2 regions of the Pseudoalteromonas luteoviolacea genome follow, and region 2 is predicted to be linked to the other one. Evidence: predicted binding sites of a transcription regulator. Region 2 holds the regulator's gene; the other holds the start of a gene.

Region 1 (15,754 bases), 1.3 Mb from region 2:
CTAGTTCAAAATCTTGTTCTAATCCGACTAAACGCAGTGTGATGACATTTTTAGGGTAGACGTTATAGGCTTTTCCCAGTTTAATTTTTGCGCCGCTCAATGAGATGTCAGAAGTACTTGCTTGAATTGTGGTACCGCTTTTTAACTCAACCGTAATTTTGATAGAGTAGTTCATGCGCTCTTCAATTCGGCTTTCATAAGAAGCAAACCGAATAAGTTGTGCTTCGTGCTCAAAAACGACTAAAGGTTCAGTGTCATCTTGATCCTGAGCTTGTTTTTGCATCACCTTGTAATTATTGTCGGTGTGCATGACAGCCTCATAAACGGCCATGGTGTAGTCACCATGTTGGGCTACTTCTCGCTCGAAAACACTGATAGCGAGATCATCCATAAAGTGTTGCTTGCCATTATGTTCATATGGTTTTACATCACCAGAGACTTGACCACGCAAATCAATGAAGCGCGCTACTGGTTGAGATAAGCGCGTCATTTCCATTTTTAATAAGAATTGATCGGGTTTAGTGAGATGTGCGGTCTTTTGTTTGAAGATAAAATCAAAATTTGGATCGCCTAAATCTCCTTTTAGGTCATTAATAAGGTCTTGATGTAGTTCTAATTTATCTTCACTCATAGCTTTTCGCAGTTTGTCCGCAGACAATGTCTCATTGTTATTATTTCAGCCTTCGCCAATTTTATGTCAGTATAGCTACATTATTAACTTGTAGCTTAACTGGGTTTTCCATTTAAGCAATAACTATGCCTTGATATATATGGGAAAAAAGAAAACCGCATTTGTATGTAGTGATTGTGGAGCGGAATTTGCTCGTTGGCAAGGGCAATGTTCTGAATGTAAAGCTTGGAACACCGTAACAGAGTTTCGTGTACCTTCTGTAAAAGCTGCGCCACGCAGTGCAGGAACAACGGGTTACGCTGGCGTTGTCGAAGCAAAAATACAGACATTAGACGAAGTTAATCTAGAATCTTTACCAAGATTTTCAACTGGGTTCAAAGAGTTTGACCGTGTGCTAGGGGGAGGAGTTGTCCCTGGAAGTGCCATTTTGATCGGCGGTGAGCCAGGCGCGGGTAAAAGTACACTGTTATTGCAAACGATGTGTTTGCTCGCGCAATCTATGCCAACATTATATGTCACCGGTGAAGAGTCATTACAACAGGTTGCTATGCGTGCAAAGCGATTGGGGTTGCCAACAGACAAGTTAAAGACACTTGCTGAGACCAATGTCGAAACGATTTGCCAACTAGCGCTGCGGGAAAAGCCTGCCATCATGGTGATTGACTCTATTCAGGTGATGCATATGACGGATGTCCAATCAGCACCAGGGAGTGTGTCACAGGTGCGAGAAAGTGCTGCTTACCTCACGCGTTTCGCAAAACAAAACCAAGTTGCGATCATCATGGTAGGTCATGTGACTAAAGACGGCACTCTTGCTGGTCCTAAAGTGTTAGAGCATTGTATTGATTGCTCTATTTTACTTGAAGGGAGTAGTGATAGCCGTTTTAGAACGTTACGTGGCAATAAAAACCGCTTTGGCGCTGTCAATGAGCTGGGTGTCTTTGCGATGACAGGGCAGGGACTCAAAGAAGTTAATAACCCTTCGGCTATTTTCCTAAACCGAGGTGAAGAGCAAACACCCGGTTCGTTGGTTATGGTGATTTGGGAGGGAACTCGGCCATTGCTGGTAGAGGTTCAAGCGCTGGTTGATTATTCTCAGTTAGCAAATCCTCGGCGTGTGACAGTTGGTCTAGAGCAAAACCGGCTTGCGATGTTGTTGGCGGTCCTACATCGTCATGGCGGCTTACAGGTTGCTGATCAGGATGTTTTTGTCAATGTAGTTGGCGGTGTAAAAGTGAATGAAACCAGTGCAGATTTGGCTTTGATCACAGCTCTAGTATCCAGTTTTAAAAATTATGCGTTAGATAAACAACTAGTGGTATTTGGTGAGGTTGGTCTCGGGGGGGAGATACGCCCTGTGCCAAGTGGTCAAGAAAGGCTTCGAGAAGCTGCCAAACATGGCTTTAAACGTGCTATTGTACCAGTCGCTAATAAACCTAAAGAAGATATCGAAGGGATGGAAGTCATTGGTGTTTCCAGCTTAAACGATGCATTACAAGCGCTATTTTAAGGAATTACTATGAATAAAGCGGCTCTCACAGGCGTTGCTCTTGCTGTTGCAGGCGGCGTGGCAGGTGTAAACTGGTATGCAAATAAAACTGCAAGCGAAGTAGTTGAAAAGCAGATACAACAGTTTTCTGAGCAAACAGGCTTAACCGTGAGTTATCAAACTGTAGATTACAGCCTATTGAGCAATACGATAGTGTTGGAACAAATTTCATTTAAGGAACAGGCAACAGCTCAAGGGTTGGTAGAAATTGATAGGTTTTCTTTGAAAGGCTATGAAGAAGGCAAGATAAGCCCTTTGACTGAACTTCAGGTTCATGGTTTGTCATTGGCCCCTGAGTTTAAAGCCAACTCTGTTGAGGTGATACCGTCTATATTATCGAATGCGAAATATAACCTCATTTCTTCCATGCGATATGATGAGTCTAGCGGTGATAGTCAATTTGCACTGGATATGTCGGCAGAACAAGTGATGAGCTTTGGTATGAATATAGCGCTGACAAACAGCCGAGAATTTATGGAGCTTCAGCGTGATATTCAACAAATGCATGATCAAGGTGAGATGACTCTGGAAGCTGAATTGCAAATGCAGAGTAAAATGATCACCACTATGCAGGCTTTACAGCCAGTTGATATGTCCTTTTCCTTGAAAAATGAAGGTGAGTTAAAAGCACTTGTTGACGGAGAATTACAAAAAAATGGACTTAATCACGAGCAATTAAAGGCGATGTTAGCGATGCAAATGGAAAATGTGCCTGCAAGCGACAAGGCGAAGCAAGCGATTCAATCATTCATCGCAGGGTTGTCTTCACTAGAGGTGAGCATGCAGTTCCCTGAAAATACAAGTTTCATGCAGCTAGGGTTACAGCTTCAGCCTCTGGCCGCTAACCCGCAGGCATTAGAAGAGTTTTTAAAACTTGAAATTGTTGGCAGTTAGTAATTGGCAATAAAAAAGGCGAGGAAAACCTCGCCTTTTTTGTGCTTGAATTTTGTCTATTTGTCATTTAGAGCAAGCATTAACTCACGTTTGCGCTCCAATCGTACCAACATCTGATCTGCTAGCGGTTTGAACTTTGCAAGTTCTTGCTTTGGTAGCGATAACGATTTAGGCAGTTTAACTGTTCTTGGGTTGCGATGTGTACCGTCTACCAAAAACTCATAGTGTAAATGTGGTCCTGTGACACGCCCTGTTGCACCAACTGTACCTATTTTATGCCCCTGCTTAACTTTTTGCCCTGTTTTTACATGTAGTTTATGCAAGTGAAGATATTTAGTTGTGTACTGGCTGCCGTGTTCAATAAAGACGTAATTACCGTTGAGGCGGTTAAAGCCTGCTTTTGTTACTCGGCCATTACCCGCAGCAACGACTGGGGTGCCTACTTTAGCGGCATAATCGATACCTCGGTGTGGGCGCACTTGTTTGGTCACAGGGTGTAATCTACGCGGGTTGAAATTAGAACTAATATATTTAAAGTTAACTGGTGCACGTAAGAAGGCTTTTTTCATGCTACGGCCCTCGGGTGTATAAAACTCACCATTGGTGTGCCTGATTGCCGTATAGCGGTCGCCTTGGTTCATAAACTCTGCGGCAATGATCTTTCCATTACCAATCTCCTCACCATCAACATAGTGAGACTCATAGACCAAAGTAAAGGTATCACCTTCACGAATGTCATTGGCAAAGTCAACATCCCAACCAAAAATATTAGCAAAGTTCATTATTTGTCTTTGCGTCAACCCAGCAGAGATGCCCGCAGTCCAAAAGCTTGAGCGTATCTTACCACCGGCTGTTTTTTCGCGTGTTTCAATTTCTTTGCTGGTAATCTGAGTTGCATATTTACCATCTTCAGTGCGAGTAACATAAAGCGTATCGGTTTTGGAAAGCACATATTTAAGTTGTGCAAGATTCCCTTGTGTGTCGTTCGCAAAGCTGAGAGTTTCACCCGGATGGATCTTTGTTAGCTTGCGGGTCTCTTCATTGGTATTGACTAAATTATGCAATGTCTGTGCTGAGTAACCCGCCCGTTTAAATAAAACGGCGAGACTGTCACCGGCGCGAACTTTGTGGTCTGCATAATCATAAGTAACTGTATTTTCTTGTTCTTTTGTTTCTTCAACTGCTTCGCTTAAAGTCGTCAGCAGTTCTGGTTGTTGTTCTTCAACTTTAATTGGAAGTTCATAGCGCTTGCCAACTTCTAATGCATCATCTTTATGATCTTTAGATGCAGTGGCTTTTTCTGAGGGCAGCAAGGCTATCCCAACCATTGCAGCTAACAAGCCGACAATAAGCATTTTGTGTTTTTTGGGAAGCTTATTTACTGCAGGTACCATAACGTGCCTTTTTCGCTGTCAAGAAATTTTATGAATAATAGTGCAGCATATACGTAATAAAGCGTTAATACCAGTATTTTGTGCATTTAAACTCCGTGCAATATAGGCTAGAATCGAGCGATAAACTGAATATTGTGTTGGAGTGATAATGGTGGACATTGAAACTGCATTTGCTGAAATTAAGCGCGGTGCAGAAGACATATTGATTGAAGATGAACTGAAAGAGAAGTTAAAGTCAGGTAAAAAGCTGCGTATTAAAGCTGGATTTGATCCAACAGCGCCTGATTTGCATTTAGGCCACACAGTACTAATTAATAAATTAAAAACTTTCCAAGATTTAGGTCATGAGGTCATTTTCTTAATTGGTGATTTCACAGGAATGATTGGTGACCCTACGGGAAAAAATGTCACTCGTAAGCCGCTTACCCGTGAAGACGTACTTGCCAACGCAGAAACCTATAAAGAGCAAGTATTTAAAATCCTTGATCCAGCCAAAACAACGGTTGCGTTTAATTCTCAGTGGATGGAGAAATTAAGCAGTGCGGACATGATTAAGCTTGCATCACGTCAAACTGTTGCTCGTATGCTAGAGCGTGATGATTTTAAAAAGCGTTATGCTGGCGGCCAAGCAATTGCAATACACGAATTCTTATATCCATTAGTTCAAGGGTGGGATTCTGTTGCTTTGGAGGCGGATGTTGAGCTTGGTGGTACTGATCAACGCTTTAATCTATTGATGGGCAGAGAGTTACAAAAAGAAGAAGGGCAAAAGCCGCAAACAGTTCTGATGATGCCTCTGTTAGAGGGAACTGATGGCGTGCAAAAAATGTCTAAGTCATTGGGTAACTATATTGGTATTACGGATGCACCAACAGAAATGTTCGGTAAGGTGATGTCTATTTCGGATGACTTAATGTGGCGTTACTATGAGCTGCTAAGTGCTAAGTCATTATCAGAAATTGACGGGTTGAGAGAAGAAGTTACTGCGGGTCGTAACCCACGTGATATTAAAATTGACTTTGCCAAAGAGATGATTGCTCGTTTCCACAGTGAAGATGACGCACAAGCTGCGCATCAAGACTTTATCAAGCGCTTCCAAAAGAACGCTCTACCTGATGATATTCCTGAAGTATCAATTAGCATCGAAGGTGACACAACTTTTATTGCTAACTTATTAAAAGAGGCTGGCCTTGTAGCAAGTACTTCAGAAGCGATGCGCATGATCAAACAAGGTGCAGTAAAGCTTAACGGTGAAGAGAAAATCACTGACACTAAATTAGAAGTGTCTAAAGGTACCACAGAAATTTACCAAGTTGGCAAGCGTAAATTTGCTAAAGTAACGGTAAACTAATCGCCAAACTTGATAGCCAAGTAGCAGTTGCTATTTGGCTATATTAAGTTAAGCGCAAACCAAATTAACACAGTTAAACCTAACCAAAATAGTCTCATACTGCCTAATAGCTTTAGCATGTGCTGAATATCTTCAAGTTCAGGCTGCCTATCACTACCTATCCTGATGTTGTCAAAACGTTCGCTGATGTAAAACCTTGGTCCTGCAAGTTGTACATGTAAATTGGCTGCAAACAATGCCATTATCCAGCCTGAATTTTTATTTATATAGTGCTGTGCATAGTGTTTTAGGTAGTGCTTTGTTTTAGCTAAATTTTGTGTGAGTGCCATGATTAATACAAAGCCTCGCAATGGAAGCCATTCGAGTATATATATTGAGCGCTGCACTGGGCGCATAAATGGATGATTTGCGCCTAACTGTTGACGCCAGCTCTGATCGCAAAGTAACAAAAGTTTATAGGTAAGTGCGAAATAGGGGCCTGCTGCAACATAAAAAATCGTAATAAGATAAAAATGACGTACCGTATTAAGGGCAAGTGAGTCTAAGCAAGCTTTAATGATCCCGACCTCAGATAACTTATCAGTATCTCTAATTACAATGCTTTTTAGCAGTTGCTTTGCAGAGCCTTTTTGGCCTTGAGATAGGAGTTTTGCGATTCGCTGAGCACGTGTTTCAAAGTGAGTATCCAAGCACAAAAATAAGATTAAACCGCCAAACCATTGCGGATAGAAAGAAATATAGGATAAGAAATAAAGCAAAACAACCACGGTAATTGTCGGTAAAAAGCAAGCAAGCGTACCTGAAAGGAAATGTTGAGCGTCAGAGTTTTTTTTACTTACGACCCGTTTAGCTAAATTACTGGTGAGCAGAGAAAAGATTGTATTGGGGTGATAGAGCTTTGACAGTTTCAGGCTAAATGCACATATCAAGGCTAGGCAGAAGATAAGCAAGCCCTCTTGGGCTTGCAAGAAGCTCAGTGTCACTTACAGACTTACCTGTTGTAGGTTTTCAAGTAAAGCCACTACTAATTTTGATGAGTTGACCGAAGCGACTTCTAAATATTCATCAAATGATTGTGGAGACTCTTTTCCTGCAATGTCTGATAACGAGCGGATCACAACAAATGGTGTGTTGAGCACGTGACATGCTTGTGCAATCGCAGCGCCTTCCATTTCAACCGCTAACATGTTGGGGAAATCTTGACGAGTTTTTTCAATGCGCACAGGATCACACATGAAAGAATCACCAGTACAAATTTGGCCTACCATTGTTTGAATATCACCGACGGCATGAATACTTGCTTCAGACGCTTTGATTAGTGCAGGGTGTGCTTCAAAGCCTGCTGGCATTTGTGGTACTTGGCCAATTTCATATCCAAATGCAGTTACATCTACATCATGATGACGTACTTCGCTAGAAATCACCACGTCACCTACGTTGAGTGATGGCTCAAACCCGCCTGCAGAGCCAGTGTTAATCACGCAGTCTGGTGTAAAGTTATCGATAAGCAATGTGGTCGCAACTGTTGCCGCAACTTTACCAATACCTGATTGAACCAGTGTTACTTCGTGGCCACCAAGCTCGCCAGTGTAAAATGTGAATCCACCTTTAGTCAGAGTTTTAGGTGATTGCATTGTGTCACGTAAAATCGTAACTTCTTGCTCCATAGCACCGATAATGCCAATTTTCATAATTCATCTCTTTGTATTTTAGATACTGCTTATTATATACATTCTTATTTTGAAAGCATTATTTCGTCGGTAAAACTGTAGAGCTTGCTGCTGATAAACTCAAGCAGCAAGTGTATTGTTAGATTTCTGCAAGTGCCTTAGCTTGTGATGGTGATAGCACGGCAGGTTTGTTGTTGCGATTGCGTACAGGCTTTGTTTTGTCAGGTTTTTGGCCTAACTTGAATAAGATAGCCGCGCGAACTTCTGGGCTTTTGTATCCTGATTTTATCTTCATTCGGATATGAGGGATCCCAGCAGATTCAAGTGCACCACTAACAAACCAGTCTTTTTGAGCTTTGTGGCCATTTTTGTTGGCGTTATTTACCAAATCTACAGCAGCCACTATATTAAGTGTACTTTTATCAACCAAAACATAGTCTAGCTGTTTGTTTTGTGCTTTTGTAATAGCGGAACGTCGAGCTTTTTTCGATAAGCCAGGTTTACATTCAATGACATCGACTAATTTTACACGGCTAACAATTTTATACCTATCACCTACAGCTCGCTCGAGGAGTTGTAAAAATGAGGCTTCTACAGTCGTAAAAACAGAATCTTTACGGTTAAACGGATAAGGGTTGCCACCCACGTCGGTATATTTAGAAATTACGATAGAGGCAATAACTACAAGCGCTAAAATAGCTAAAAGTGTTAACTCCATAAATCACTCCACGACAACAAATTGACTTTGGTAATTTATAAGCAAAGAATGTGCCGGAAGTGATTAGAAGGCGGGCGCTAAATATTATTTAGCGCTTAAAAAGTCTTTTATGCTTTGTAGCCGCCAGTGATCCCTTTAACTGCGTAGGCAACGGCATCATGAGCGTGAAGAGATTCATAGTGGTTGATCTTGACGTAAAAGTCGGCAAAGTCTTGTTGGTTTAAAAGTGTTTTCAGCTTTCTTGCCGCATCTTCACAAAACATTAAGTTTTGTCCGTTTAATCTTGCAAACTCTTGCTCGTCTTCACGTTTTACCGCAGCTTGAACTGGTGTTTGTAATTCTTGCTCTGCAACGTCTATCAACCCTTTAATATCGAATTCTTGAGCACCCTTCGGTAACTGCACCTTGATATTTGCAATAGAACGCTGGGAATGAGGTGTGGCTACTATGCCTTCCGTTGTCCCAAGCCATGCATGTACACTTTCATGATCTAGAGGTTGTCCGGCAAACTTTTCTTCGAAGGCATTTTGAATAAGTTGTCTTGCTAATGCCGCAGAACAAGGGCATGTTGATGAATAAGTGACATCAACAGCAAGCTCGATACTGAGTTTTTGCTCTTCTAGAGAGGCTGTGATGGTTACTGGGTAGCTTTTCCAGCCTTGTTTGCCACTAAGCAGTGACGCACGGCGAAGAGGTAGATCAAATTTAATGATTACTTTGGCTGAGTTGCTTAAGCCTTCATGCGTGGTTATGAATTGATCTAATAAGGCAGTCAGTGTTTCTGGTGATAAAGACTGTTCACATGAAAGTTTGTCTAAGGCTAGGTAAAGCCTAGACATATGTATGCCTTTGGCATCTGGCTTATCTAAGCTTACATATGTATCAGCTTTAGCAGTGACTGGAATATCATTTAGTCCTTTGCTGGCAAATTGAAATGGTAATTCAATATCTCCCATTCCTACCCAGTCTAAAGTTCCGGTTTTCAGCGCAGCAGCACTGTTCGCAATGTCTGGCATTGAAGTTGGCATTTAAACTCTCTTTAATCACGACCTCAGAAATGCTTTTATATTACACTAATTCGAGTTTTTTTTCTGTTGATATTCTCATACTGAATAAAGAAAAAGTCATGTAATGTGCAAGATTTGATACATTATCACATTTTTATTGTGGGTACTTTAAACGGTAGTCAATTTAAAAGTTTGAGATTTTTCAATAAAGTTACAGTGCTTGGTCGCTCGCATATGTGCTCAGCTGAGGTATAATAGCGGCGTTAACAAGGTGACTATTATTATGCTTGATTCTTCATTTGGGTCTTGGGCTCGAATTCTTTCTAACTTGGTTCGAAAATACGGTGAACGTAAAGCTGGGGCAATTGCTTATACATTGGTATTGGTTGCGTCTTTGGTTTTGTCTTGTATGTTTTTTTATGTGGCGCTTGGTTCTGTCACTTTGGTAAATGTACTTTCAGTTGTCGTTTTCGCAGCCTTGACCTCACCATTACTGATATCGGTTGCTGTGTTTGCGATCCGGCAGTTGGAGAGTTCAAAAGAGTATTTAGAATCAGCAACTCAGCAAGAAAAATTGCTTAACCAAACGCTTAAAGACAATATTAATCGCCTCAATAATGAAATTGATGAGCGTAAAATGGCCTTGCATGCGAAGCATCGTGCAATTGCTGAGCTACGAAATGAAATAACCGAGCGTCGCAAAGCTGAGCAGGAGCTTGCTCAACAAAGTATGTTGCTACGTTCTATAGTCGATTCATCCCCTGATTTATTTTATTACCGAGATGAACATGGTGTGTTTGCTGGATGTAATAAAAAATTCGAGCAGGTAATTGGAATTGACAGCGAGGGATTGATTGGTAAAACCGCAGATGAAATTTTCATCGATCAAGCTGTGCCTAGAGTATTAGAAACAGATACACAAGTTAGCGCAACTCAGCAGACACTCTCTTTAGATGTAGAGTATCCAGTACAAGATGAAAACCGCTGGTTTGAAATGCGCAAGTTACCCTTTATCAATAATGAAGGCGAGTACATTGGGTTACTGGCTTTTGGTCGTGATATCACTAGCCGTAAAGAAGCTGAGCAAGCACTTGAAACCGCTTATAAAGATAAAGGGAAATTTATTGCCACCTTAAGCCATGAACTTCGAACACCACTTAACGGTATTGTGGGATTAACCCGCATGTTACTGGATACCGAGTTGACGCAACAGCAAAAAAGTTGGTGTAACACGGTATTTTCAAGCGCGGAGACGCTGGGTAACATATTCAATGATATTATAGATTTAGATAAGATTGACCGCGAGCAGTTAGACATTGCGACAGACAGTATTAATGTATCTGACTTTATTAATGATGTAGTGAATTTTTCAGATTTGATTGCTGACCAAAAAGGGCTGGAATTCAAAATTCAACGTTCTGGTGTACTAGATATACATGCATTGCTGGATCCGACGCGTTTGCGTCAGGTACTTTGGAATCTGATAAATAATGCAGTTAAGTTCACGCATAAAGGCAGTGTTACTTTAGAGTGTCGCAGAGAAAACCGTGAATGCGGGCCTTGGCTTTCTATGAGTATCCTAGATACTGGCGTAGGGATCTCATCAGAGCAGCAAGATAAAATTTTTGATATGTACTATAAAGCGCCTGATGCTGAAGGTAACAATGCGATTGGATCTGGTATTGGACTTGCGGTGACAAAGGCGCTCGTATTGGCGATGAAAGGCAAAATTGCAGTCAGTAGCATGCCAGGCCAGGGGAGCCGCTTTGATGTAGAAATACCATTAGAACTGTGTACCGCACCTAGTCAGCAAAGTTATGCAGGTAGGGAGTTATACATTTTACTTGTTGAAGATGTCCCGTTGAATGCTGAGATTGCAACAAATTTACTTGAGCAACGTGGTCACGAAGTCATATGGGCTGAAACTGGTGAAGATGCACTATCTCTTGTTCAAACCGAAGATGATTTAGATCTTATCTTGCTGGATATGCAGTTACCCGATTTAAATGGTGATGAGGTTGCAAGGCAGATCCGTGAGGACAGCCATTTTGATAGTTTACCGATAGTTGCGCTAACCGCGAATGTGCGCAGTGCCGAGCAAGAACTACAAGGGATCAGTATTCAAGGAGCACTTGCTAAGCCTATCAATACGACTAAATTGGATAAAATGCTCGCTGAGTTATTTGGTATCGATAGCATCAAAGAAGAAGCGAGCGCCCAGCAACACAGTTCGATTGAGGTACTAGATATAGAACGTGATTTACTCGATATAGAGACTATCACTGATTTTGTTGCATCTATGGGTGTTGATACGTTTAAGCGCAGTTGTGAGCTATTTGCGAAACTAAATCCAACATACTGTGACGAATTGAAAGCAGCTAATCTAGAGGGCGATATAGCTGAGTACGGATCTGTGGCACACAAATTAAAAGGCGCAGCCGGTTCAGTGGGGCTCAAAACTGTTCAGCAGCATGCAAAAGTAATGGAAACTGAGTGTACTGAAGTAGACGAAGAGAAGCGAAGGTTGTGGGTGGCAGATTTAGAGGAATTAATAAGAGAAGGGCAGTTAGCCCTTCACTCATTAATTGCAAAACTCGCTGAAAACTCTTAGCGAACTATGGTTGAGTGTTATCGATCTTGCCAATGAAGCGATAACCTTCACCATGAATTGTGCTGATAAGTTCAGGTGTATTGTTGTCGGTTTCGAAGTGCTTACGAATACGACGGATAGTCACATCAACGGTACGGTCGTTAGCGCGCAGCTCACGGCCTGTCATGTGCTTAATAAGTTGTTCACGGCTGAAAATACGACCTGGAGAGTCAAGCATTAAACGAAGTGCTCTGTACTCGCCTTTAGGTAGACGCTTAGATTCACCTGTTGGTGACGTTAAACAGCGACTATTTTCGTCTAATTCCCATCCATTGAACGTGATTACACCGTTACTGTCGATAGTTGACTCTTCAGGTGTTGATCCTGTACGTGAAATAAGATTACGTACTCGAATAGTAAGTTCACGAGGGTTGAACGGTTTCGTGACGTAGTCGTCTGCACCGATCTCTAAACCTAATATTCTATCGACATCGTTATCACGACCTGTTAAGAAAATTAAGCCTACATTTTTTTTCTGGCGTAACTCACGAGCCAAAATAAGGCCGTTTCTACCAGGAAGGTTTATATCCATGATTACACAGTTGACATCGTCGTTTGCTGTCAATTTTTCATGCATATCATCGCCATCAATGGCTTCAATTACCTTATGACCTTCGGCTTCAAATAAACTAACGAGGTTCAGTCGAGTTACGTCTTCATCCTCAACAATTAGAATGACTGGCGTTTGCATTATTAATTAACCTTTTCGGAATGTTTTATTTACAAAAACTTCGGTGTTATATAATAAAACCGAATGTTAACGATTATAGGAGTATATTCAATTGTTAACAAGTAAAATCAGTCAGGATAGAACTTAGAAACTGCGAGTAGCCTAGAGAGCACTTTAAAGTTATGTTGTGCAACTTCTTGTCTGTTAATATATAACCGAATTTTACTCCCTTCTTGGACCAAGGAAGCAATCCCACCCCCTTCCAGAAATTCGATACTTTCGCCTACAGTCACCATATTTAAGGTAATTGTATCGGTCCAAGAAGATATTATATCATCTTCCATTGTTTCATCAATGTATGTGATATCACAGCGCTTAGAAAGTTCCCTAAAAGGGTCAGAAAGGTTTACTTTTATTATATCTATCGGTTTACCCCGTATTTTTAAGTTATTATTTTTATTTAAAATAGCGCCTGGTCCATGATTTAAATCATAAAAACAAAATCTGGTTACTTGTTTATTTTTTTGCTCTGGAAAGTCGATTAACTTTGCCATTTGGTATAAAAAAGCGGAACGAATTTCATGTGGCGATTTTGCATCAACGTTTAAACTACAAAAAATAAAAATAAATGCAGCTATTAGGTACATTATTTTCATTAAATTACCCCTTTTAGAGGCAAAGTTATAATAAATTCAGTACCTTTTTTATTATCATCAGACAGGGTTATAGTTCCCCCTAAAGCTTGAGTGATCAAATTGTAAACAAGGTGCATGCCGAGGCCGCTGCCACCCTCGCCGCGTTTAGTTGTGACGAACGGGTCAAAAATTCGTTTTTTGACGGCGTTTGATACACCGATACCATTGTCTTGATAGATTATTTCTAGGCTTTGGTTTTTTTGCTCTACATGGATATGAATTTGATTATCTTTGAGGTCTAAAAAGCCATGGATAAGGGAGTTAGATAAAAGTTGTTCAAATACTTGCTGTAGTAAACCTGCCTTAGTCTTTACCGTGAGTTGCTCTGGGCAAGATAGTTGCCATACCACATTTTTAATATCGATCTCGGCACGCATACTGCTGACAATTGCATTGAATAATTTATTGATATTGACTTCTGAGCTGACTTCTACATCTTGGCTTACTGCGACTTTTTTAAAGCTGGATATCAGTTCTGCTGCGCGATTTAAGTTTCGATAAATTAAATCTAGGTTTTCAATACCGTCATGTATAAAGCGCTCTAGCTGTTTGGATGTCAATGTTTTTTGCTCAAATGCTGCATTGATGTCGGCAAGTTTGTCTCTTAACAGCGTAGAACCTGTAACACCTAAACCAATGGGGGTATTTACTTCATGAGCAACACCCGCAACCATTTGACCAAGCGAGGCCATTTTTTCATTTTCGACAATTTGATTTTGGTATTGATGCATTCGCTCTAACGTGTTGAGAAGCTCCTGATTAGCTTCTCGTAAAGCAATGGTGCGTTGATTTACTTTTTCTTCAAGATTTTGATTTAGTTGCTTTATTTCGAGTTTATCTGCTTGGTGTCGTGCGAGTTGATTTTGCGTACGGGCGAGCATGATATTGAGGTTGTTGGCGAGCATGTTAACCTCTTCAATGTCACTTTTTGTTGCTCTTGCAGAGTAATTGTGATTTTTTGAAACGTCCTGCAACATGAGTGACAATGAATCAATTGGGTTTGCAATTCTTTTTTGAATCGCACGTGCAACAAACAACACTAAAATAAGCACGATCAATGTGAGTGCAATGTCGACCAGTATTTTTTGATTAATATACTGAGATAATCGCTCTAGTCCGCCTCTTACATAGACATACCCCTCAACTTTTCCTTCATATTCCACTGGAATGATAAGCTCGACGTAGTCAGCTGATACTTTTGGTACTTTAAGGGCTTCTATATCATTGACCTTAAGTGGTACAGGCGGTGTCTTGCTGGCGTTATAACTAGTAAAAAAAACCGGTTTATTGGTCACATCATCAATGGCATAGATGTGGATATTTTTGACTAACTCAACTTTATTAAACGATTTGAGCCGTTTTTCTTCAGTTTTTCTATCGTCAAAAATCAGCGTGATCTGAGCATTGAATGCAATGATCTCAGCAATCATTTGCAGTTTGTTGACTATCAATTTTTTCTGCTCTTTGACGTCGAGATAAGTAGAAATTGAAATGGAAAGAGAGAGCGACAAAGCTGTTACTAACATAACAGCACTTATCAAAACTTTTCTTATACTTGTTTTTGTTGCGTGTTTTCCCATTGCGCGCTCATAGGTAGACCTCTTAACAGCTAACCTTAGTTTAGCAGCTTAGTTAAGTAAGTTAACAAAAAAGCGGACAAATCCCTATATCTCGCTGCTGGCTATGAGTCTGAAGCTACTTTTAGCTGATAACTAACAAGAGATTTTAAACCGTCTGTGCCTGATATACAGCAAACTTGGTATTTTTCGTGTCAGTTTTAAAGTGCTTAAAATGTTGCTCTATGATAGGTGGATATTTCAAAAAGCTATTTGCAACAATTTGCAAACTAGCTCCTTTTTTCATCATATGCTTGGCATTTGCTAAAAATGTTTCTGCTATGCTGTAGTCGGTATTTAACCCAGTATGAAATGGTGGATTACTGACAATTGCATCAAACTTTTCCGTAACTTGTCCTAAACCATCACTTAATATGAAGTGTCCAGCATGACCATTCATTTTTAGCGTTTGCTCACTGGCATAAAGTGCAAGTGCACTGACGTCTAAACAGAATAATGATAAGTTAGGTCGCTCGTTGAGCATGAACGTAGCAATCAAACCCGCACCACAACCAAAATCTAGTACGTTACCGTTATGTGGAATCGAGAGGTTGTTAAGCAGTAGCTCAGTCCCGGCGTCTAGCTTACCATGGTTAAATACGCCCGGTACACTGACTGCCTCGAAGCTTTGAGCTGCGACTTTGACGTTAAATATCTGATGATAATCAGCAATATCAAAGTGCTCTTCTTCAATAAGTTCATTAAACTCATACAGAATACAATGTTTGGCACTATCCAGTTTATAACTTGCATGGGCATAGGGTTTTAGTTGCTTTTCAACCGATTTAACACCACCTTTATTTTCCCCCACAACGAGTAAACGTGTTGTTTTACCAAGGCTCGCTCGTATGTTAGATAACATCATGTTGGCCTCAGGTTTAGACTTAGGGTAGTAATAAATGATTAAGT
Region 2 (15,754 bases):
ACAGGAGGCGATGAGTGGTTAGTCAATCTCCCTGCCATAGAGTTTGGCTGTGATGATTGTCGTATTAATCAATATCAATTAGATAGGGTGAACCTAGCATTTTCGGGAAATGGCGAACAACTGATAATCAGCAATCTTAATGTTGATAAAGGCACACATACTCTTTCGGCGAAAGGCAGTTGGCAAGATGGCGTATCGCAAATTAATGGCAATTTAAGCAGTGCGGATTTTGGCGATTTAATGGAAGAGTTTGATATTACTTCCACCGTTAAGGACTCTCAAGCGAATATTGATTTCGATCTAAATTGGCGCGCAGCACCGTATGACTTCGATTGGGAAACATTGGGTGGGGAGATCCAGTGGCAACTTGGTGAAGGGCATTTAACAGACATCAGTGACCAAGGAGCACGTGTTTTTTCATTACTGAGTTTGGACTCATTGGTTCGAAAACTAAAACTAGATTTTCGAGATGTGTTTGCTAAAGGCTTTTTCTATAATCAGATGGAAGGCAGCTTGCAAATAGATAATGGCGTTGCGTATACACAGGACACAAAAATGGATGGTGTACCTGCTGACCTGAGCATTACCGGGTATGTCAATTTAAAGACCCATGAAATCAATTATGATTTAGCAATTGCACCACAAGTTACTTCCAGTTTACCGGTCATTGTGGGTTGGATGGTGAATCCTGTGACAGGGCTTGCGGCGTTAGCAATTGATAAAGTGATCCATTCTGCTCGAGTTATATCTGAAATTAACTTCAAGGTGACAGGTACGATGCAAGAACCTGTTGTGACAGAGGTTGACCGTAAGAGTCGAGAGGTGACTATACCTGGTGTTGCAGCGCCTGAGGAACCAAACCTAGCCCCTTCATCCCAAAAACAAGACGCCAATCAAGGTGAACAGGACAAGCCTGAACAAGTGGACTCCTCATCACCTTCTTCTTTGAAACTCAAAGAAGGAAAGCAAGATGGTGAGGGGCAAAAAAGTACAGAAAACTTAGGCATAAAGCCATCAATTGAAGCGCCAGAACAACCTGTAAAAAAGGATACTCAGGTTAGCGATGAGCTCAATAAACACACCGATATTGTCCTTTAAGTTAGATACTTACGCTGGAGTGGAAGCAATATGATGGTAGCAAAACAGGCGAATGTAGCTGTTATCCCGATGTGTTCAAACATTGCCCCTGAGGATAACTTTACATATTTGACTCAGCAACTCGATGCAATACGTGTTGAGCGCCCAACTTTAGTGTGCTTGCCTGAAGCTTGGTTGGCATTTTGCGCAAATGGAAGTGATACGTTTAACGTGGCAAAATCCAGTGATTTATGGATAGATAAAATCGCTAAGCTTTGCAAAGAGAAAGGTATTTGGCTGAGCGCAGGCACAATCCCTATTCAAGCAACTAGTCGTAAATATTATGCAGCTAGCTGCTTGTTTAATGACCAGGGCCAGTTAGTCGCTCAGTATAATAAAATTCACTTATTTGATGCTGATGTCAGCGACAAATCTAAACGCTATAGAGAATCTGACTTTACTGAAGCTGGCAGTCAAGTTGTTGTTGTAGATAGCCCCTTTGGTAGACTAGGCTTAAGTGTGTGTTATGACATGCGCTTTGCTGGTCTATATCAAGTTCAACGTGAACAGCAAGCGAATATCTTATTGGTGCCTAGTGCATTTACCACGGTAACGGGTAAAGCGCATTGGTTACCATTACTGCAGGCCAGAGCAATTGAAACACAGTGTTTTGTTATTGCTGCGGCCCAAGTCGGGTTGCACCAAAATGGACGAGAAACATATGGACACAGTGTGATTATTTCTCCATGGGGAGAGGTGTTGGATGATAGTATGTTATCTTTGCAGCCTATTCAAAGACAGTTAGATTTTACCGAGCTGTATGATATTAGGCATACGATGCCTGTATTCAAGCACAATCGATTTAAGAGCAATATGATATGAATCAAGTTGAAAAAAGCTTGTTAGCTGATAGTCAGTTAACTAGAGAGCAGCTGGAACAAACACTTAATTATATCCATCAGTACAATGTGGATTATTCCGACTTGTATTTTCAATCCAGTTACAATGAAACTTGGGTGCTTGAAGATGGCAACATCAAAGAGGGCAGCTATAACATTGAGCGGGGCGTTGGTGTTAGGGCCGTAAGTGGTGAGCAAACTGGGTTTAGCTACTCAGATGCAATTAATTTAGAGGCCATCAACCAAGCTGCGGAAGCTGCTAGGTCGATTGCACAGCAAGGTGAATCAAAAACAGTGCAGGTCTTTACTGACGTCAAAGCGCCAATACAGTTCCAACCTGTTCAACCTTTATTGAGTATGAGTGACGAAGAGAAGATCACCTTGCTCAGAGAAGTGGACAGTGCGATTAGGGAACTTGCACCCGATGCACAGCAAGTGGTGTGCTCAATTGCAGCGGTATATGAAGAAGTTTTAATCGCAGCAAGTGACGGTACTTTTGCAACTGATATCCGTCCCTTAGTTCGGCTAAATTGCTCTGTGCTGCTTGAGAATAACGGCCGAAGAGAGCGTGGTAGTGCAGGGGGGGGCGCACGTTTAGACTACGGCTATTTTAAAGAGTTAGAAGACGGTCAACCGCGCTGGATGAGCTATGCAATAGAAGCGGTCAGGCAAGCGCGTGTTAATTTAACCGCGATTGATGCACCTGCAGGCACCATGCCTGTCGTGTTGGGATCGGGCTGGCCAGGTGTGCTGCTACATGAAGCCGTCGGTCATGGTCTGGAAGGTGACTTTAATCGTAAAGGTGCCTCTGCTTTTAGTGGCCGAGTGGGTGAGCAAGTTGCATCTTCACTGTGCACGGTGGTAGATGATGGTACGATGGCAAATCGTCGCGGCTCATTGAATATTGATGATGAAGGCACGCCTGCCGGATATAATGTGCTGATTGAAAACGGCATTCTAAAAGGTTATATGCAGGACAAGATGAATGCGCGTCTAATGGACGCACAGCCAACCGGCAATGCACGTAGAGAGTCTTTTGCACATCTCCCTATGCCAAGAATGACCAATACTTATATGTTGGCAGGAGAGAGCACTCAGCAGGAAATTATCAGCTCAGTGAAAAAAGGGATATTTGCGAGCAATTTTGGCGGTGGTCAAGTTGATATCACATCAGGCAAATTTGTGTTCTCGGCATCAGAAGCGTATTTAATTGAAGATGGTAAAGTAACACAGCCAATTAAAGGTGCCACTTTGATCGGTAATGGCCCAGAAGCCATGCAGCAGATCTCTATGGTTGGCAACGATTTATCATTAGATAGAGGCGTCGGTGTATGTGGCAAAGATGGTCAAAGTGTCCCTGTTGGGGTAGGTCAACCAAGTCTTAAGATTGATCAACTTACTGTGGGTGGCACAGCTTAACCGCCAATAAAGAGTAGGGGAGGCGTGACTCCCCTCACATAACCGACTAAGGTAAGATTGCTTCTTTTAGATATTGGAATAACTCTTTATACCCTTTGGCTGGCTTTTCCGCTTTCAATTCTTTATTTGCTTGACGAACCAATTGGCGTAACTTTTGGCGTTCCATTGTTGGATGTTCTTCAAGTAACTCATTAATTTTGCTGTCACCCAATTTTAGTACGTCATCACGGACTCTTTCGACCTGACCAAGTAACACTTCAGCTTGATTATTTCTGTTTAGTAACATATCTAAAGCGGTTTGAAGTTGCTCAACATTCTCTGTGGTACGCAGCACTTTAGCGATGTAGTTCATATGGCGGCGGTATGCATCGTGTTTGCCACGAATTTTATCTGCAAGAGCCATGGCTTCAACGAGCTCGTTGGTAAGTGGGAGTTTCTCTCGTTGTTTTTTACCTAGTTCGGCAATATCAACTCCTAGTTGTTGGTATTGCTGCGCATCTCGCTTCAACTCACTCTTTGAAACATAGATGATTTCTTCGTCGTCGACGTTGTGATCTGGTTTTTTTGCCATGATATTAGGCCATTTAATATTACAATATTATTGATTATACCAAGAAGCGCAGAAAAATATCGCTATAGTGAGGTCATTCGTAATCTATCTCAGCGAAATTGTATGTCCTGTGTTAGGATTGAAGAGTTTACAAGCATTTGGAAAAGCAACATGAATGATAACCAAACTGGTTCTATAAACCATCAAATCGACGAAGTGAAATATGCCGTCTCTGAAGTATTAACGATGGCTTCTGAATTAGGCGCAACTTCTGCTGAAGCGGCAATGAGTCGTACCTCAGGACTGTCTGTAAGCACTCGAATGGGTGAAGTTGATACGATTGAGTTTAACCAAGACGGCAGTTTGGGGATCAGTGTGTATGTCGGTAATCATAAAGGGTCGGCTTCTACAGCTGACCTTAGTCAGCAGGCTTTACGTTCAGTGGTAAAAAAAGCCATTGAAATTGCAAAATACACGGCGGATGATGAGTGTAATGGGCTGGCTGATAAAGTGCTTATGGCAACAGATATTCCTGATCTGGATCTTCATCACCCTTGGGATTTGTCTCCACAAAAAGCGATTGAATATTGTATTGAAGCCGAAAAATCAGCTTTGGAGTTTGATGAGCGTATTGTGAATTCAGATGGGGCGAGCTTGGCTTCTCATCAGGGGCTAAGGGTCTATGGTAATAGCCATGGTTTTTTAGCGGGTTTTCCTCGTTCTCGACATACTTTAAGTACCATGGTGATTGGTCAAGAAGGCGACATGATGCAACGAGACTCGGCCTTCAGCATAGCTAGAAAACATGACAAATTAAAAGATCCGCGAGCGATTGGCATTGAAGCTGCGGAGTCGACACTCGCAAAACTTAATAGTCAAAAGCTGTCAACAATGAAAGTACCTGTTGTTTTTCGTTCTGATATCGCGAATAGCTTATTTGGACATTTGGTTTCGGCGATTGGCGGTGGTGCTTTATACCGCAAATCGAGCTTTTTACTCGATACACTTGGTAAGCAAATTTTTAATCCTTGTGTCTCTATTCAAGAAAGGCCACATCTGTTACAAGGGTTGGCCTCAACACCTTTTGATAGTGAAGGCGTTTATACTCAAGACAGAGATATTATTGTAGGTGGAGAGCTGCAAACGTATTTAATGGCTAGTTATGCGGCGAGAAAAATGGGTATGCATGCGACAGGTCATGCTGGTGGGATCCACAACTGGTTAGTGAACAAGACGCATGACGATCTCAACGCCATACTCAATGAAATGGGCACAGGCTTATTAGTCACGGAGTTGATGGGGCAAGGGGTTAATACTGTAACTGGTGATTATTCTCGCGGCGCTGCGGGTTTCTGGGTTGAAAATGGTGACATACAGTATCCGGTGAGTGAAATTACCATCGCTGGCAATTTAAAAGATATGTTCCAAAATATTCAAGCAATCGGAGGGGATATTGAATTACGCGGTGCGGTTCAAACAGGTTCAATCTTGATTGAAAACATGCAGGTTGCCGGTGAATAATCTCCAACTGACTAAGTTACTCTGAGCATAGCTCAGAGTAAAAACCAAGTAGCCGTTCCTAGGAAAGCGAAAATACCGACAATATCCGTGACTGTGGTTAGCACAACGCTTCCAGCGAGCGCTGGATCTATCTTCATACGTTTTAATATCAAAGGAATACTGGCACCAGCTATCCCCGCTGCGACTAAGTTCATAAACATAGCAAAGGCGATGACTGCGCCAAGTTTAAAATCCCATTGCCATAGTGCTACTACGCCCGCTATTAACAGAGACCACAACACGCCATTTAATGCACCGATAGCAAGCTCTTTTCCTAACAGAAACTTTTGGTTAGTTTGATTGACATGGCCAAGTGCTATACCACGGATCACCAAAGTCAAAGTTTGGCTGCCCGCCACGCCACCCATGCTTGGCACTATGCCATTAAGCACAGCTAAAATTGGAAGTATATCTAGGGTACTCTCGAAAAAGCTAGCGACAAAGGCTGCGAGCAAAGCTGTGAGTAGGTTAATACCAAGCCAAATTGAACGCCTTTGACTACTTTTCATAACTGGCGCAAAGGTGTCCTCCTCATCCTCTAAACCAGCCATGCTCATTAAACTGTGTTCAGCATCTTCTCTGATGACATCAACGATATCATCAATGGTGATCCGACCGAGCAGCTGAGTATGATCATCGACAACAGGCGCAGAGATCCAATTATGACGCTCGAATAGTTGCGCGACTTCACTCTCAGGCATAGTAACGGGAATGGTTTCTCGTTCTTCATTCATAAGCTCTTGAACGAGCTTGTCAGGTGGGTTGGTTAATAAAATGCCAATTGATAAAGACCCCAAAAAGCGGTTTTCTTTATCTACGACATAGAGGTCGTCAGTACCTTGCGGTAACTCTTCTTTTAGCCTTAAGTATCTTAATACGACATCCAAACTGACATCAGGACGAATGGTGATGGTATCGCCATTCATTAACGCGCCGGCAGAGCCTTCATTGTAAGATAAAGCGAGCGTAGCACGTGCCCGATCTTGGCTGTCCATTGCGCTAATGACGTCTTGATAGATGGGCACAGGTAAGCTTCTGAGCACTTCTCCCAGGTCATCATCATCCATATCTTCAGTGGCTGCCGCGATAAGTTCCGGCTCCATCTTGGCAATAATACTTAATCGGACGTCTTCTGATAGTTCTTCGAGTACATCACCTTGTATATCTGGGTCAACTAATTGCCAGAGTGTCGTCCTTATTTTGTGTGGTGAGGACTCGAGTAAAAGTGCGGTGTCACAAGGAGGGATCTCAGCAAGTGTTTGTCTAACTTGAACAAACTGTCCACTGTTTATTGCTTTGGTTACTTGTTGTAATTGTTCCAGTGTATAGTCTTGTTCAAAAACGTCAGGCATAGGCTTCCAAATTTCAAATTAAAGAAAACATGATAGTGAGTTATGAGCCGTTATAGGAGGCTACTTTGTTTTATTTAGTGCTTTTCTAGCGTGTAACTAAGGCCTTCCAGTAAACTGATCTTTATCTCGGTTGCATGCTCTATTGAAGCTGAAGACCTTCAATTATTGCTACATATAATAGTGTAATAGAAAAAATTATATAATGATTATAGCTGCTTAATTTAAATGTAACTTATGACATTTTAGTGTAATCACAGGCATCCTGTGCATAGAAAGTATTGTAATGGCAATTAAGATAGCGCCTATACGCTATTCGTCCTCATGGAATTTATTTTCTATAAGGTTTCCTATTGCTATTAGGGCATCATGCGCATCTGGACCTGTACACGTGACTTTAACTTCTTTGCCTTGACTACTTTCTAACAGAAGTAAAGCGAGTACGCTATCACCTGGCGCACTTTTTTCTCCTTGATAGAGTGTAATATCCGCATCGAACTGGGTGGAGAGTTGTGCCAATACCGTTGCAGCTCTTGCATGTAATCCCAATTTATTCTTTATTAGAAAAAGGCCTTGATGCGATTGAGTCATTGTTCTTGCTCTCGGTGGCGAATTTTCACATTAGAATGTGTTCTTTGAAAACGCTCACCAAGAGTTTGAGCTAAGTAAACTGAGCGGTGTTGGCCACCGGTACATCCAATAGCAATCGTTAAATAGCTGCGATTATTGCGCTCTAAATGGGGGAGCCAAGTTTGCATAAATGTCTGAATTTGCCATATAAATTTTTGTACTATGCTATGGCTAGATAAATAGTCGACAACTGGTTGGTCTAAACCCGTTAACGGCTTTAGCTCAGGCTCCCAATGTGGGTTGGGTAAAAAACGTGCATCAAAAACGTAGTCAGCCTCTTTTGGAATACCATGTTTAAAGCCAAAAGATTCGAATGTGATTATTAGCTGTTTGTCTTTTTGACCCAATATTTTCTCACGAACACTTTCAGCTAATTGATGCACACTTAAATCCGTTGTATCTATGGTTACATCGGCTCGTCGGATCAATACTTCGAGCAAATTCTTTTCTTGTTTAATAGCTAAATCAAGCGGAAGGTCATTTAATGACAGGGGGTGTAATCGGCGAGTTTCTGAAAAACGCTTAATCAGTGTTTGGTCGTCACAGTCTAGATAAAATACCTGTGGCTTCGCAAATCCAGGTAAGTACTCTAAAATATCGTGAAATTCTTGTTGTTCTTTTGGTAGGTTTCTCACGTCGATACTGACGGCGATTTTGTTATAACTGTCAGAAACACTGCGAACCAATGCAGGTAAGAGATTGACCGGAATATTATCAGCGCAGTAATAACCTAAGTCTTCCAATACTCTTAATGCAACAGATTTACCTGAGCCAGAACGGCCACTGATAATTATGAGCTCCACGGTTAATTCCTATTATTTATCAAACTCAACAAGGACTTGGTAAAGCTCGTTGTCGTTACTCGCTTGCCTAAGTCGCTTACAAAAATGTTTATCATTTAGTTTACCAGCGATACTTGCTAAGGTCTCTAAATGTTGTTTATTTTCACCATCTGGTACGATGAGTGCTACAAATATGTCTACACTGCGATCATCATAAGCGTCAAAAGGAATAGCCTGTTGATTTACGAGTAAAATGGCAACAACGTCATTGAGACCTGATAACCGGCCATGGGGAATAGCAATGCCTTTACCTATGCCTGTGCTACCTAATTTTTCGCGATTGAGGAGAGCTTCAAGAATATCGTGCTGATTGGCGTTTGGAATTTTTTGTTGAGCCAGTTCACTGATATATTGGAGTATTCTTTTTTTACTATTAAAAAGGACCGCAGCTTTGCTACAGTCCTCGGAAATTAGTGTGCTAAGTTTCATGATTAGTGTCGAGTTAGCTTCTCTTTATGTTTAATGACTTGCCTATCCAGTTTATCAATTAAGCCGTCTATGGCTGCGTACATGTCTCTATGTTCTGTTGAAGCGAAAAGCTCGCCTCCATTAACATGTAACGTCGCTTCTGCTTTTTGTATGAGTTTCTCGACATCTAAGATTACATGTACATTGTTTATGTGATCAAAATGCCTTTCTAGCTTCGCAAACTTACTTGTTACGTAGTCTCTTAATGAATCGGTAATTTCTACATGGCGACCAGTTAAATTTAGTTGCATAAGCATTTTTCCTTCTTTTGTTACGTCTAAATCAAGCTTTTACGTTGATTAGACGGTGGAATAGCCAAAGACTCTCGGTATTTGGCAATAGTACGTCTTGCCACCTTAATACCTTGATCTGCTAATACATCTGCAATTTTACTATCACTTAAAGGCTTAGCTGAGTTTTCTGCAGCGATTAGCTTTTTGATGAGCGCTCGAATTGCTGTCGAAGAGCATTCACCACCGTTCTCGGTACTAACATGGCTCGAGAAGAAGTATTTCAATTCATAAATGCCGCGAGGCGTGTGCATATATTTTTGCGTTGTTACCCGAGAAATTGTCGACTCGTGCATATCAACCATTTCAGCAACATCATTGAGTACCATAGGTCTCATTGCCTCAGGGCCATGTTCAAAGAATGCCTGTTGTTGTTGAACAATGCAATTAGTAACTTTCATTAAAGTTTCATTTCTGCTTTCTAAGCTTTTAATAAACCATTTGGCTTCTTGTAAATGTGAGCGAATAAACTGACTGTCACTGCTGGATTTTACCGAGCGTGACATCGCTGCATAGTGATCATTCACTCTGATTTTAGGCATCGAATCAGGGTTTAGTTCAACGACCCAGCGACCTTTTATCTTTTTAACAGAGACATCAGGTATCACATAATCAGCCTCTTCTTGCACAATACTGGCAGCTGGCTTGGGGTTTAAACTGTGAATTAACGTCATCACTTCTTTAAGCTCGCCTTCTTTGAGCTTTGTTTTCTTCATGATAGTACGATAATCACGATTTGCTAATAGATCGATGTGCTCATCAATGACCTGTTTAGTTTGCTCGAGCCAAGGAGTATCAGATGCAAACTGATTTAATTGAACAATCAGGCATTCCTGAAGGCTGCGAGCGGCGATACCAACAGGATCAAACAGTTGAATCCGCTTCAATACGGCTTCAATTTCATCGAGCTCAATAAGCTCTTGGTCATTGTCTTTGTTTAAGCTCTCTAGAATATCCTCACAAGAGACGGTTAAAATACCTGAATCATCAACCCCCTCAACAATAGACAGCGCAATAAGTCGGTCTGTCGCACTAAAAGGTGTTAATTCTAATTGCCACATCAAATACTCTTGAAGGCTTTCGGTTGTTTGACCTTGATAGACACTTTCATCTTCAGGCATAGGCCCAGACGAGCTTACAGGCGCAGCGCTGATATATTCATCCCATGTGACATCCATTGCCATCTCATCACTGAGTGTCTCTTTATTGAGTGCCGTGTCTGTGTCTTGCTCATAATCACTGAGCTGCGTTTCTACCTGTTCTTCAGTATTTGATTCCGATTTATCCGTTGTTTGTGCCTGTTCATGGGTTTTATCTAGACCATTTTCAAAAGACTCTTGTTCGTTTTCTTCTACTTCCAATAAAGGATTGCTGTCCAGTGCTTCTTGAATTTCTTGCTGGAGGTCTAATGTGCTCAGTTGCAGCAAGCGGATTGCTTGTTGCAATTGTGGTGTCATTGTTAATTGCTGCCCCATGCGCAGCTGTAGCGATTGCCTCATGTATCTCTAACAATCCTTTTCGTTGTTACGCTTGTTCTTAACTATAGCCTGAATTGTTCGCCTAAGTAGACATCTCGAACGGTTTGATCCGCTAAAACATGTTCAGGGCTACCTGAAGCAATTAATTCGCCATGGGAAACAATATATGCCTTCTCACATACATCTAATGTTTCACGTACATTGTGATCTGTGATCAAAACGCCGATCCCACGGTTTTTTAAATGCTCAATAATTTTCTTTATATCTAACACTGAAATGGGATCAACGCCAGCAAAAGGCTCATCTAATAGAATAAATTTTGGATCAGCGGCTAAAGCGCGAGCAATTTCAACGCGACGACGCTCACCACCAGAGAGTGCCATACCTAAGCTTGAACGAATATGTTGAATGTTAAATTCATCAAGTAATTCATTTAATATTCTTTCGCGTTCAATCTTGTTGAGGTCTTTTCTCGTTTCAAGGATCGCCATTAAATTTTGATAGACGGTTAACTTTCTAAAGATTGAAGATTCTTGTGGTAAATAACCAATACCTAAACGGGCTCTGCTGTGCATTGGCAGTAGCGTAATGTCCTGCTCGTCAATATGAATAGCGCCCTTATCGCTGGGGACTAGGCCGACAATCATATAAAACGTAGTTGTTTTACCGGCACCATTTGGGCCCAGTAAACCAACAATGCTACCTGCTTCAACACTTAGCTCAACATTCTTTACTACTTGCCTGCCTTTGTAACTTTTGGCCAGTGCCGTCGCTTTTAGTGTACTCACTGTGGCTCCTTGGTTCCGTCTTGCTCTTTTTCAACTGGGAGTAAAACAGTTCTTACACGTTTACCTTCTTCATTTGCCTTTTGCGCACTAATTAATTGCTTTTCCATATCATAGAGGATCTCTTGGGCAGAAATCTTCTGACCGGATTGACTAATTTCTGCATTACCTTTGATGGTCAATAATCGATTCGCGACGTCGTAGCGGACCTCATTTGCACTGGCTTTCAATAAACTACCGTCAGTTTGTCGTTCTTGGAAAATTGCCGGAGAGCCTGTTGCTACTAATAATTGTTTGTTTTCGCCGAGGTCTTCTCTGCGGTGCACCTCAAGTCTGTCGGCAAAAATTTTTCTTTGGCCATGAATAATTTCTACGTTTTCTTCAAAAACGCCAATATTAGTTTGTAGTTGCGCTTGTTGTTTTCCCGAACTGATGATGACTTGCTCAGGGTTATTATTAGCGAACACGCTTGGCGAAAGTAGCCCTATGGCACAAGTTAATAGTATGGTTGCACTTAATTTATTGCTTATCATAAATCGTTTCAGTGTGGTTGATTAGTTCAATAACCTCAATATTGAGATCGGCGATTAGCCCTTTACCTGTAATGGTTACATTAGGCCCTGTTATGATCACGGGTTGTTCTGAGCGCATCATCCGGTTCGTAATTTCAAGCCGGAGGTTGTCTGCATCTATGTGCGTGATCATAGCTGCATCATTTAAATTGGTTGCTTTAACATTGCCTTCTAAAATCAAAGTATCATTTTCATACAAAGTCGCTTCATTGGCAGTGAGCTGCCAATTGTGCTGTCCATTATGTAAAACAAAAATGGGTACTTCAAAGTGGCTGAATCCAAGCTCCTGATATAGCTCCATTCTTTGTGCTGTGATCTGATAACTCAATTGCCCGTTTTCGGCAAAGGAGGTTTGTTTCAAATCAATAGCAACATAGTCCGGTTTGGCAATTGTCTCTTCAGGTTGTGCAGGCTGCTCTGTTTGGGTCAAAAATGGATACCATAGCCACAACATAGTTGCACTGAACAATACGAGTAAAATCACCCGTAAATTAGTCATGTACTGCTTCCTTTAGAGAGAAGCTCATTGCCTTGGCTGAGCATAAGTAAGTCTGTTAACTCTCTTACCGCGCCAAATCCACCTGGCATTAAGGTTGTATAATGAGCCAGGTTTTTTACCAGTGGGTGCGCATCTGCTACGGCCACAGCGAAACCGACCTGTTGCATGACAGGGATATCTGGGCCATCATCACCGATATATGCAATTTGCTCATCAGTTAAATTTAAATTATTTTTTAATTCTTCATAAGCTTGGACTTTATCTTCTTGGCCTTGATAAATGTGGTTCACATTTAAGCTAGTCATACGTTGCTTAACAATTTCTGAATGTCGACCTGTAATGACGGCGACTTCAACACCGGTTTCAATTAGTGCTTTTATGCCAAAGCCATCTTTGGTGTTGAATGCTTTCAGCTCTTCCCCTTGATTTCCAAGATAGATCCGACCGTCTGAAAACACACCATCAATATCGCAAATTAGCAGTTTAATTGCCTTGGCTTTGTCATTGACCTGTACTGAGATTTGTTGATAAAGCTCACTAAATTGCATTTTAAATCACTCCTGCGCGCAATAAATCTTGAGTATTGAGTGCCCCAATTGGGTGTTTGTTCTCGTCAATGACAATGAGGCCATTTATCCGTTTCTTTTCCATGATATTAAGCGCTTCAGCTGCTAGCATATCTGAAAATGCTGTAGTACAACAAATAGTCATAACGGAATCAATAGTATCGTTATGTAGATCGACTTTTTGCTCAATAACGCGACGTAAATCACCGTCAGTAAATAAACCGCAAAGTTGCTTGTGTTCATTAATAATAGCTGTCATACCAAGTCCTTTGGCTGACATTTCAAATAATGCATCTTTGATTGAACTACCTGCAGGTGTCACTGGGACATCTGTGCCCTTGTGCATTATATCGTCTAAGGTCAGCAATAACCTTTTGCCCAAGCTGCCGCCTGGGTGGGAAAGGGCAAAATCATCAGCAGTGAACCCTCTAGCTTCGAGTAGGGCAACCGCGAGTGCATCACCCATAACCAGTGTAGCTGTGGTACTGGCTGTTGGCGCTAAACCAAGAGGGCAGGCTTCTTGTGATACTTTAATACAAAGGTGAATATCAGCCTGCTGCGCCATAGTTGAATTGGAATTACCCGTCATACTAATGACTTGTGCGCCAATTCTTTTGATCACTGGAATAATGCCGACTACTTCGCCTGTTTCACCTGAATTAGAGATGAGCAAGACCACATCATCGGCTGTTATCATGCCCAAGTCACCGTGACTCGCTTCACCCGGGTGAACGAAGAAAGAGGGGGTACCTGTACTCGCCAGTGTTGCCGCAACTTTGTTGCCGATATGTCCTGACTTCCCCATCCCAATGACGATGACTCTACCTGTACAATGAAGCATCAGCTCACAAGCTTGGATAAAGTTGTCATCGATATATTGATTGAGTTCAATGATGGCTTTTTGCTCTATGTCCAAAACGCGTTTTGCAGATTCAATGAGAGTGTGGTTTTTCATACTTACACCTAAATAATTGCGTACATGTAACCAACAAATGCAGCCAGTAGTACACCACCTTCCATGCGATTAATTTGTCTTTTTCCTCTGAGGTTTACACTCATTAGGATTAGTGCTGCGGTTGCGCCCAGCATAACGTAAATATCACGCTGTGAAATATTCATATCCAGTTGCGCAGGATTTAATATTCCAGCAATTGATAACACAGCGAGTATGTTGAATATATTGGAGCCGATAATATTGCCAAGCGCTAAATCGTCCTCGTTTTTTAGGACACCAGCGACGCATGCGGCTAGCTCAGGTAAGCTAGTACCGATAGCAATAATTGTTAGGCCGATTAGAAGATCACTCATGCCAAAAAACTTAGCAATATCTACCGCGGAATCGACCAGTAAGTCGGCGCTAACAGGCAGCACAATCATACCGACTACTAGCCAAAAAGCGGCTTTGCCAGTCGGTACATTATTTGGTACTTCATCGCAAGCTTCTGAAACAAGCGGATCATCCTCTTGGTCTTTGTTACTATTTTTGGTGATATAAATCAGACCAAGAATGAAGGTTGCAAAGCCAGCTAATAAAATGAATCCTTCTGTGGCGCTAAAATAGTTATCACTGATGATATACCAAGCACCTAATGAGACAATGATAAGTAACGGCATTTCACGGCGCAAAATGCCTGAACCCACAGCGAGGGGACGCAACAGTGCCGTAATCCCTAAAACAAGTAAAATATTGGCAATATTTGAACCTACAGCATTACCGACGGCGGTATCTGTTTTGTCTGATAAAGCGGCTTGTGCTGCCACCATCATTTCAGGCGCTGATGAACCCATTGCAACAATCGTCAGGCCAACAATTAACGTAGGAACCCCGAGATTTTTTGCCAATGCAGCTGCACCGAAAACAAATCTATCTGCGCTCCAAACAAGTGCAACAAAACCTAAGATAAGAATGACAAAAGATAAAACCATGAAACCTATGCCGAGTAACTAAATTACAGTGTGGTAAATATTATCAAATGCGTTGTCAAATGTATAAATAATCTGGCCTAGTTACGCAATGGACTCCGATTATATTTATCATCACAGATAAAAGTGGATGGAAAATGGCGTTTTGTAATTGCATCTATTACAAAATTTTACCAATTAGCATTTTCCATCTTGGTTGAAAAAAACGTATTATTTACCAATTGGTGAAATCGATATATGGAGAGCGACTTGTCGCAGTCAATCGTTGAAGTCAAGGATGTAACCTTTTCTCGCGGTGAAAGAGTCATATATAAAAATATGAGCTTTTCAGTGCCTAGAGGTAAAATTACAGCAATTATGGGGCCAAGTGGTATTGGTAAAACAACCATGTTGCGTTTGATAGGTGGTCAACTTCGTCCAGACAGTGGTGATATTACATTTATGGGCTCAAGTGTGCCTGCAATGTCCCGTTCTGAGTTATACCAAGCACGTAAGCAAATGAGCATGCTATTTCAAAGTGGTGCTCTTTTTACCGATATGTCTGTTTTTGATAATGTCGCTTTTCCACTACGTGAGCATACCCAGCTAAGTGAAGATTTAATTCGTTTGGTTGTATTAATGAAACTTCAAGCTGTTGGTTTACGCGGCGCAAGAGAGCTAATGCCAGCTGAATTATCAGGTGGTATGGCAAGACGCGCGGCTTTGGCGCGCGCAATCGCATTGGACCCCGAGCTCATTATGTACGATGAGCCATTTGCAGGGCAGGACCCTATTTCAATGGGCGTGTTAGTGAGAATGATTAAGTCGCTGAATGAAGTACTCAGGTTATCCTCTTTAATTGTGACTC

Evidence for each region. Region 2 encodes sigma-54, which starts transcription at its own class of promoters, with help from an activator protein. Its sites were predicted from a motif close to GTTGGCACGNNNNTNGNNT; they were not measured.
Region 1: the regulator sigma-54 is predicted to act here: its motif matches at 8,247-8,265, upstream of S4054249_RS03240 (DUF2726 domain-containing protein).

The regions. Positions count from the first base shown of each region.
Region 1 is NZ_CP015411.1:772,429-788,182, forward strand. It holds gene S4054249_RS03205 (PilZ domain-containing protein) at 1-631, opposite strand, end outside; gene radA (DNA repair protein RadA) at 771-2,141, shown strand; gene S4054249_RS03215 (hypothetical protein) at 2,151-3,074, shown strand; gene S4054249_RS03220 (peptidoglycan DD-metalloendopeptidase family protein) at 3,131-4,468, opposite strand; gene tyrS (tyrosine--tRNA ligase) at 4,620-5,819, shown strand; gene S4054249_RS03230 (cobalamin biosynthesis protein CobD/CbiB) at 5,858-6,802, opposite strand; gene mtnN (5'-methylthioadenosine/S-adenosylhomocysteine nucleosidase) at 6,803-7,510, opposite strand; gene S4054249_RS03240 (DUF2726 domain-containing protein) at 7,629-8,207, opposite strand; gene folE2 (GTP cyclohydrolase FolE2) at 8,315-9,235, opposite strand; gene arcB (aerobic respiration two-component sensor histidine kinase ArcB) at 9,498-11,825, shown strand; gene arcA (two-component system response regulator ArcA) at 11,830-12,555, opposite strand; gene S4054249_RS03260 (YfiR family protein) at 12,663-13,190, opposite strand; gene S4054249_RS03265 (sensor histidine kinase) at 13,190-14,809, opposite strand; gene S4054249_RS03270 (methyltransferase) at 14,955-15,754, opposite strand, start outside.
Region 2 is NZ_CP015411.1:4,418,077-4,433,830, reverse strand. It holds gene S4054249_RS19110 (YhdP family protein) at 1-1,098, shown strand, start outside; gene S4054249_RS19105 (carbon-nitrogen hydrolase family protein) at 1,129-1,959, shown strand; gene tldD (metalloprotease TldD) at 1,956-3,395, shown strand; gene yjgA (ribosome biogenesis factor YjgA) at 3,442-3,966, opposite strand; gene pmbA (metalloprotease PmbA) at 4,117-5,466, shown strand; gene mgtE (magnesium transporter) at 5,499-6,857, opposite strand; gene S4054249_RS19080 (HPr family phosphocarrier protein) at 7,167-7,445, opposite strand; gene rapZ (RNase adapter RapZ) at 7,442-8,287, opposite strand; gene ptsN (PTS IIA-like nitrogen regulatory protein PtsN) at 8,300-8,755, opposite strand; gene hpf (ribosome hibernation promoting factor) at 8,758-9,045, opposite strand; gene S4054249_RS19060 (RNA polymerase factor sigma-54) at 9,072-10,583, opposite strand; gene lptB (LPS export ABC transporter ATP-binding protein) at 10,625-11,350, opposite strand; gene lptA (lipopolysaccharide transport periplasmic protein LptA) at 11,347-11,880, opposite strand; gene lptC (LPS export ABC transporter periplasmic protein LptC) at 11,867-12,418, opposite strand; gene kdsC (3-deoxy-manno-octulosonate-8-phosphatase KdsC) at 12,415-12,966, opposite strand; gene S4054249_RS19035 (KpsF/GutQ family sugar-phosphate isomerase) at 12,968-13,939, opposite strand; gene S4054249_RS19030 (calcium/sodium antiporter) at 13,948-14,910, opposite strand; gene S4054249_RS19025 (ATP-binding cassette domain-containing protein) at 15,145-15,754, shown strand, end outside.